Regions from separate parts of the Sphingobium sp. MK2 genome, predicted to be linked through region 2. Evidence: riboswitches for the same ligand, from Rfam matches in the RefSeq annotation. Region 2 holds a riboswitch; the other holds the start of a gene.

Region 1 (4,426 bases), on a different contig from region 2:
GATGGCTCGCCGCAACGGCGCGACCTCGTCCCATATCTCCGCACAAAAGCCCATCATCTCGTCTCCTGTCAGAACCTGACTGCAGCACTCGCCCCGAACTGGCGACCTGTATTGATCGTGAAACTGTCGAACGGCCCATTGGGACCAAGGCCCAGCAACAGGGGCAATTGCTGTTGGCCAAAGGCGGAGATTGCCCAGCGCTTGTCGAACAGATTTTTCGCCCAGATGTCGAACGTCCAAGCGCCCTGGGTCACGCCGATCCGCCCGTCGACCGATGTATAGCCCGGCGTATGGAGGATATTGTCGATCTCGAAATCCACCCGCGACACATAGGCAATGCTCAGCCGCGCATCGACCAACGCCGGTCCGGCCGGGCCCTGCCAACCGATCCCGCCATTGACCGTCCAGTCGGGCGCATTGGGCGTCCGCTTGCCGCTCATGTCGACAATAGCCGGTTCGCCCGGTTCCGGCGTCGGATTGGGGGTCAGATAGCGACCCGTGCGGCTATGCGTCCAGGCGATCCCACCATCGACGCGGAACCCAGCACCCAGCGCCACATCGCCCGATGCCTCCAGCCCATGGACATCGACCTGCGGCACCGACAGCACCACCGAATTGCCCAGGAACACCGTATTCTGGAAATTGCTGTAATCGGTGGCGAAGCCCGCGATCGATCCACGCACCCGGCCATCGCTGCTCTGTGCCTTGATGCCGACCTCGACCGACTTGGTCGTCTCGCCGGGGAACACCGCCTGCCACACGTCCGTAGCGCCGGGCAGGGGATTGAACCCGCCCGCCTTGAAACCAACCGCGCCGGTCACGTAAGCGGTCAGGTTCGCATTGGGCCGCCATGCGAGCGAAATCTTGGGCTGCCATTTGTCGAACGTCCGCGCCCGCTGCGCGACCAGCGCGCCGCTTGTCGAGCCGACCGTATCTTCCTTGCGCCGGTCGCGGTCATAGCGCAGCGCCGCGGTCAATTCGATCTGCGGCGCGATATCGTAGCTCGCCTGGGCAAAGATACCGATTTGGTTCGATCGCGTCTCGGCACGCAGCGCCTCGGCACCGAACAGCAAGGGCCCGAAATCGTCGGTCCGGTCGCGCTCCAGCCGCTGGAAAAACAGCCCGACATGCCAACGTAGCGGGCCATCGGTCATCGACGTCAGCCGCAGCTCGCTGGTCCATGCGAGAATATCAACAGGTTGAGAGATGGGCTGGATACCATCTGGAAAGAGCGGAATGCCGCCCAAGGTGATCGGCGTGTCATTGCGGAAATCCAGTTCCTCGACAAAATCCTTATGATATTCGTCATAGCCGCCGGTCCAGCTAAGGCTCAGGGTATCGCCCAGAAGTTGCTCATAAGTCGCTTGAATACCCCAATAATTACGGTCGGAACGTCCTTCGAAATCCCCGAACGGATCAGTCAGCGCTTCGCCTGCCAGCCGCCCGCCATACAAGCCAGTCACATTGCCCGACGAGATATAGGCCGCGCCGCCTTCCTCGTCGGCCCAGCTCGCGCGCAGTTTGAGTGTCGCAGTTTCGCTCAGCGCCACTGTTGCTTTTAACCGTAGGTTGCGGCTGATCTGGCCATCGACTTTCTTATCCAGGAAGCTGTTGCGGATGAACCCCTCGCTGTTGCGGTAGGAACCCGCCAGCCGCACTTGCACACGGTCGGACAGGGGCGCATTGACCACGCCATCGGCAGTCCAGCTAAGCCCGTTGCCAATCCCGACCGCTGCCTCGCCACCCCAATCCGGGCCGGGCTCATTCGTCGCCACGGCAATCGCGCCACCCGATGCCGAGCGCCCGAACAGCGCGCCCTGGGGGCCCTTCAATATCTCGACCCGCGCAACATCATAGGTGCGCAGGGTGAACAGTTCGGAGTCTGCCAGCGCCAGCCCATCGACAATATAGGCAATCGAAGGCGACTGGTTGCGATTGGTCGATACGCCGCGCACGGAAATCAGGTTGGTGCCGGGGTCCTGATCATTGACGATGAAAATGCCCGGTGTCGCGGCAATGAAATCATCGATCGTCGTCATCCTGCGAGCGCTGATGGCGGTGGAATCATAAACGGCAACCGTATCGGGCACGGCAATCGCAATTTCCTCGCGCCCGCGAGCGGTGACGATAATGCGATTATCATAGTCACTATCCGCAGCCCATACGACGTCGCTGAGAGCGATAAGGAGGGTGGTCAGACAGACAGACGATATCATGGCGTAACGATGCATAGTCCCTATTCCTCCGCCGGTATGACCCGGATCAGGTTCGCGGGTTTGCAGACGAAGCGCCCCTTGCGCCCGATCCGCCTCTCAGCCCTGACAGCGCCAGGGCACCCCGTAGGTGAATGTGCGCTCGCGCCTAAGTCGGGAAAGCACCAACGTCAAATGCTTCCGTCATGAAAGGGTAACAGATACCTCATGCGACATCGTTAATTGATAATATACATTATGTTAATAAATGAGTCGAGTGGAGAGCCCGCCAAAATACGAACCTGCAGGCGACACCGGACGGCTGGTCGTTTGTCTGGACGGTCCTGTAGACGATCATCTTGCCGCGCCCACCAATAGATCGATCGTCAAGCACGACCGCAACCCGTAGGTCCCGCAGCAAAGTCTCGCCTCTGACACTTTACCAGAGGGCAAAGTGTCACGCATGACAAAGTGCGACTCGATGGAAATTAGGGATTCACAAGGCAGTCGGGCTGTGCTTGATTCACCTTATGTTTCACGCACCCCTTCCCTCCCGCGCAGCCGGCGGCAGCGATGTGTCGCTGCTGCTCGACCAATTGTCGCATTGCTGTTCGCGTCCCCGCTATGCTTTCATGCTGCTGACATTGATCGCGGACGTGGCGCGACCCGATGGTAGCGCCGGACCACTGGTGCGGGTGGACGACAGCCTGGTGTCGTTGCGCGACTGGTTGTGCGATGCGTTGACGCCCATGGGCCATCGAGACCCCCGGCGGATGGCGCTGGTCGAACGTGTCAGGGACGAATTGCGCAAGGAAGAGCGGCTGACCGGCGACGCGGCGGCGGACGAGGCTTTGGTGCAGGATGAAGTGCGTATGCGTGTCCGCACCTCCGGCAAGACGAACCTCAGCCGCGCGGTGTCGGAACTGGTGAAGGCCGGGTTGCTCAAACGCCATTATCAGGGGTTTCGCGTCGATCATTTGAACCGCGGCGCGCAGCGACAGGCGGTCTATACCCTGACCGGACGCGCCCGCGCGCTGGTCAGCGCGCCGCCCCTGGCACGGCGTCCTGCCACCCGGCCACGGCAGGGCGATCTCTTCGCGTCCTGACCTGTGATCGTGCCGCCAGTTATGTGACAATTCCATGTCGCTACTGTCATAAAAACAGATAAGATCTGTCATCAAAGAGTCATTAAACCGCCATAGCTGGCGCCCTTGTCGAACAAGGGACAAGGCTGTGAAACAATCGAGACATATCGGCATGGGTCTGGCGGTCAGCCTGCTGGCGCTGATGCCCCAAGCCGCGCAGGCGCAAACGGTCGAGCAACTGCAAAGCCAGATCGACGAGCTGAAGGCCCAGGTGCAGGCCCTTACCGCCGCTTTGTCCACCCATCAGCCCGCCCCGGCAACCGCGTCCGCCGCCGCGCCGGTCCCGACCAGCCCTGCCCCCGCTCCCGCTCCCGCGCCACAGATGGCGAGCCTTTCAGCACCCAGCCCCGGCCCTGTCGATGCGCAGCCTGCCGAAAAGCCGAAGAAAGGCTGGTATGATCGCCTGTCGCTGCGCGGCTATACCCAGATGCGCTACAACGCCTTCCTGTCCGGCGACGATAGCGCGCCTGCCGGTGTTTCGCGCCTGCGGTCGGTCCATGACAGCGGCATTTCCGACAATGGCGGCTTTACGCTGCGCCGCGTCCGCCTCGTCCTGCAGGGCGATATTTCCGATCGCGTATCGCTTTATCTGCAACCGGACTTCGCGACCGCCGTCAGCAACCAGAGCGGGGGCGAGCGACGGGAGGGTTTCGGCCAGTTGCGCGACGCCTATGCCGACATCTTCCTCGACAAGGCCAAGAGCATCCGGTTGCGGTTCGGCCAGTCGAAGGTGCCCTATGGCTGGGAGAATATGCAATCCTCGTCCAATCGCCTGACGCTCGATCGCAGCGACGCGATCAACAGCGCCGTGCCGGGCGAACGCGACCTGGGCGTCGTGGCCTATTATACGCCGCCATCGGTTCAGAAAATCTGGGACCGGCTGGCCGATGATGGGCAAAAATTGTTCGGCAATTATGGCGCGTTCGGGCTGGGCGTTTTCAACGGGCAGGGCATTAACAAGACCGAGCAGAATAAAGACTTGATGAAGGTGGCCTTTGCGACCTGGCCGTTCGAACTGGATGGTCTGGGCGACCCCTTTGCGGGCCAGGTGTTCGAAATCGGCGGGTCGGCCATGCTCAACACCATCCA
Region 2 (4,426 bases):
TGGCCTTCAGCACGTCGATGCGCGGGTCTGGCGGCGGCGAATAGCCCTCGATCCGCACCGGGATGCGCAGCGCCTCGGCCGCCGCCTCGACCTCGGCGATCAGCTCCAGATAATCTTCCAGCGCCTGCACCGGGGGCAGGAAGACCGAGAGATAATGGCCGCGCGGTTCGACCGTCACGGCGGTCCGCACCGCGCCTTCGATGATGACCTGCTCGACCCGTTCCTGCGCCGCCATGCCGCCTTCGGGACCGGCCACCCGCTGCGACTGTTGCGCGCGCACTTCCTCGACGCTCGCCTGCTCTACGATCTGGGTGCGGAAGTCGGGCAGCGGTTCGCGCGGCTCGCTGGTGTCGCGGGGGTGGATATAGGGATAGTCGGAGGGCGGCACATAGGGCAGCGACCCCAGCGGCAGGCGATAGCCCAGCGCCGAATCGCCCGGCACCGCGAACAGCTTGCCGCGCCGCAACTGCCAGATTTCGCTCTGCCAGCGGGGCTTTGCCACCTGGCTTTGCCAGCGCTGCACCGGCAGCACATAGCCGACCGGCTGGTCGAGGCCGCGCTCGAACGTTTTGACCATCCGCGCGCGCGCTTCGGGATCGCTGATCTTGGGATCATCGGGGCTGGCGTTGATCGGCAGGTCGGCTTCCTTGACCGCCCAGACCGCCGGATCTTCATAGACCGCATGGGTATATTCGTCGGTAAAGCCCATATTCCCGGCCATATGGCTCAGGAACGCGCGGGCATCTTCAGCCGTCACCATGCGCGCGCCATCGGGCGCATCGTCGGGCGCGATCAGACTTTCGTCACGCCAGATCGGCGTGCCATCCTTGCGCCAATAGACCGCATAGGCCCAGCGCGGCAGGCTTTCGCCCGGATACCATTTGCCCTGCCCATGATGCAGCAGACCGCCCGGCGCAAAGGTCGCACGCAGCTTGCGGATCAGCCGGTCGGCATAGGCCGCCTTGGTCGGCCCCACCGCATCGCCATTCCATTCGCCCGCATCGCCGCCGTCGACCGCCACGAAGGTCGGCTCGCCCCCGGTGGTCAGGCGCACATCTTGGCGCTTCAAATCGGCATCGACTTGTGCGCCCAGCGCCATCACCGCGTCCCAGCGGCTGTCGGTAAAGGGCTTGGTGATCCGCACCGCTTCGGCAATGCGGCTGACGTTCATTGCAAATTCGAAATCGACTTCGGCGGGTTCGGCCATGCCGCTGATCGGCGCGGCGGACTTGTAATGCGGCGTCGCGCAGAGCGGGATATGCCCTTCGCCCGCGAACATGCCGCTGGTGGCGTCCAGCGCCACCCAGCCTGCGCCCGGCACATAGGCCTCCGCCCAGGCGTGGAGGTCGACGACATCCTGCGTCACGCCCTTTGGCCCTTCGATCGGCTCGACATCGGCGACGAGCTGGATCGAATAGCCCGACACGAAACGCGCGGCAAAGCCGAGGCGGCGTAGCAATTGCACCAGCAACCAGGCGGAATCGCGGCACGACCCGGTGCCGATTTCCAGCGTCTCTTCCGGCGTCTGGACGCCCGCTTCCATGCGGATGACATAGCCGACCTGTTGTTGCAGGCGGCGGTTCACCTCCACCAGGAAATCGACCGTCCGGCTTTGAAAACCATCATATTGCGCCACCATCGCGTCGAATATCGGCCCCTGCGGTTCGATGTCGAAATAGGCGGCAAGGTCGGTCTTTAGCTGATCGTCATAGGCGAAGGGGTAGGTCTCCGCATAAGGCTCCACGAAGAAATCGAACGGATTGATGATGTCGAGGTCCGCGAGCAGATCGACCTGGATGCGGAAATGGTCGACCGGATCGGGAAACACCACGCGCGCCAGCCAGTTGCCGTGCGGGTCTTGCTGCCAGTTCAGAAAATGGTTCGCCGGTTCGATCTTCAGCGCATAATTGGGGACTTTGGTCCGGCTATGCGGCGCGGGGCGCAGGCGGATGACCTGTGGCCCCAGGCGGATCGGGCGATTGTAACGATAGGCGGTGAGGTGGTGGAGTGCGGCTTTGAGCATGGCCGCGATCAAACGCTACCCCCTGCTGCAATGCAACAGCCAATCGCGCGGGCCGTGCAGATTCTAGCCGGTGCCCAACCGTCCGCGCCGATAACGCCGCCGCAGCACCGCCCCCGCGATCAGCAACGGCGTCGCCATCAGCATCAACGCCATGCCGATCAGGCTGGGCGACCAGCCCAGGATGCTGTGCAGACCAAAGGCGGACGGCGCGAGCCACAGCAGAAATCCGCCGGTCAGCAGCCACAGGCCCCAGCGACGCGGCCGCACCGCGACCATGCGATATTCATGCCGCCAAGCCTTGCGGCCTTCCTTGGTCGACAGATCGGGGGCGGGGTGAATGGACATAGGGGCTGGACTCATGCCGCGAACAGCTTACCCTGTCCAGCATCCCCGGGGGACCGTCCGCAGACGGTTGAGAGGCAGCTATGTGGCTGCGACCCGTTGAACCTGATCCGGCTAACACCGGCGTAGGGAGGGTCAGCGCGCCGTCACACCGCCCGCCGTCACTCTCTTTCGCCCATGAAGGAGAGACAATTATGGCAGATGTTCCCGCCCGCACCGAAATCGGCGTCACCACTGGCCCCATCAGGGGATCACGCAAGATCCATGTCGGTCCGCTCAACGTCGCGATGCGCGAAATCACGCTGGAGCCGGGCAGCGGCGAAGCGCCGGTGCGCGTCTATGACACGTCCGGCCCCTATACCGATCCCGCCGCGCAGATCGACATTCGCGCGGGACTGCCGACGCTGCGTCACGACTGGATCGTCGGGCGGGGCGATGTGGAGGAATATGCCGCGCGGGAGGTGCGGCCGGAAGATAATGGACTGAAAGGCCCGGATCGTAGCGGCGGCGTCGCCCAATTCCCGCTCGGCACCCGTCGCCCCCTGCGCGCCAAGGCGGGCGCCAATGTCAGCCAGATGCATTATGCCCGACGCGGCATCATCACGCCGGAAATGGAATATGTCGCGGAGCGCGAAAATCTGGGCCGCGCGCGCCTTTCCGAATATGTCCGCGACGGGCAGGATTGGGGCGCGGACATCCCCGACTATGTGACGCCCGAATTTGTGCGCGACGAAGTGGCGCGCGGCCGGGCGATCATCCCCAGCAACATCAACCATCCCGAATCCGAACCGATGGCGATCGGCCGCAATTTCCTGGTCAAGATCAACGCCAATATCGGCAACAGCGCGGTCGCGTCCGACGTCGCCGCCGAAGTCGACAAGCTGGTCTGGTCGATCCGCTGGGGCGCGGACACGGTGATGGACCTGTCCACCGGCCGCAACATCCACGACACGCGCGAATGGATCATCCGCAATTCGCCCGTGCCGATCGGCACCGTGCCCATCTATCAAGCGCTCGAAAAGGTCGGCGGCGTCGCCGAAGATCTGAATTGGGAGATTTTCCGCGACACGCTGATCGAACAGGCCGAACAGGGCGTCGATTATTTCACCATCCATGCAGGCGTGCGCCTCCCCTATATCCCGATGACCGCCAAGCGCGTGACCGGCATCGTGTCGCGCGGCGGGTCGATCATGGCGAAATGGTGCCTCGCCCATCATCGCGAGAGCTTCCTCTACGAGCGGTTCGACGAAATCAGCGAGATCATGAAGGCCTATGACATCGCCTATTCGCTGGGCGATGGCCTGCGTCCCGGTTCGATCGCCGACGCCAATGACGAAGCGCAATTTGCCGAACTTTATACGCTGGGCGAACTGACCAAGCGCGCCTGGGAACAGGATGTGCAGGTTATGATCGAGGGGCCGGGCCATGTGCCCATGCACAAGATCAAGCAGAATATGGAAAAGCAGCTCGAAGCCTGCGGCGAAGCGCCTTTCTATACATTGGGGCCGCTCACCACCGACATCGCGCCGGGCTATGACCATATCACCTCAGGCATCGGCGCGGCCATGATCGGCTGGTACGGCACGGCGATGCTTTGCTATGTCACGCCCAAGGAGCATCTGGGCCTGCCCGACCGCGATGACGTGAAGGTCGGCGTGGTGACCTACAAACTCGCCGCCCATGCCGCTGACCTCGCCAAGGGGCATCCGGCGGCGAAGGTGCGCGATGATGCGCTCAGCCGCGCGCGGTTCGAGTTCCGTTGGAGGGACCAGTTCAACCTGAGTTTGGACCCCGACACGGCGGAGCAATATCACGACCAGACGCTCCCCGCGGAAGGCGCGAAAAGCGCGCATTTCTGCTCGATGTGCGGCCCCAAATTCTGCTCGATGAAGATCACGCAGGAGGTCCGCGATTTCGCGGCGAAGCAGAATCAGGAAGCTGATGCGTTTATCGCCGCCAATCCTCCCCGGAACGGGGAGGGGGGCGTAGCGGCGACCAGCGACTTGCCGGGGGCAAGTCGCAGCCGCGAAGCCGGCTCGCAAGGCGAGCCGTTGGCGCAGC

The links. Region 2 has a riboswitch for thiamine pyrophosphate ahead of thiC (phosphomethylpyrimidine synthase ThiC). Riboswitches for the same ligand answer to the same signal wherever they lie in the genome.
Region 1: it holds a riboswitch for thiamine pyrophosphate, as region 2 does, so the genes downstream of both, V2I08_RS09390 (TonB-dependent receptor) here and thiC (phosphomethylpyrimidine synthase ThiC) in region 2, are expected to answer to the same signal.

The regions. Positions count from the first base shown of each region.
Region 1 covers NZ_JAZDXA010000016.1:29,166-33,591, forward strand. Annotated here, with positions in the region: gene tenA (thiaminase II) at 1-57, opposite strand, end outside; gene V2I08_RS09390 (TonB-dependent receptor) at 69-2,231, opposite strand; TPP riboswitch at 2,223-2,350, opposite strand; gene V2I08_RS09395 (hypothetical protein) at 2,723-3,298, shown strand; gene V2I08_RS09400 (porin) at 3,450-4,426, shown strand, end outside.
Region 2 covers NZ_JAZDXA010000007.1:143,506-147,931, forward strand. Annotated here, with positions in the region: gene V2I08_RS04930 (transglutaminase family protein) at 1-2,023, opposite strand, end outside; gene V2I08_RS04935 (hypothetical protein) at 2,087-2,368, opposite strand; TPP riboswitch at 2,405-2,514, shown strand; gene thiC (phosphomethylpyrimidine synthase ThiC) at 2,560-4,426, shown strand, end outside.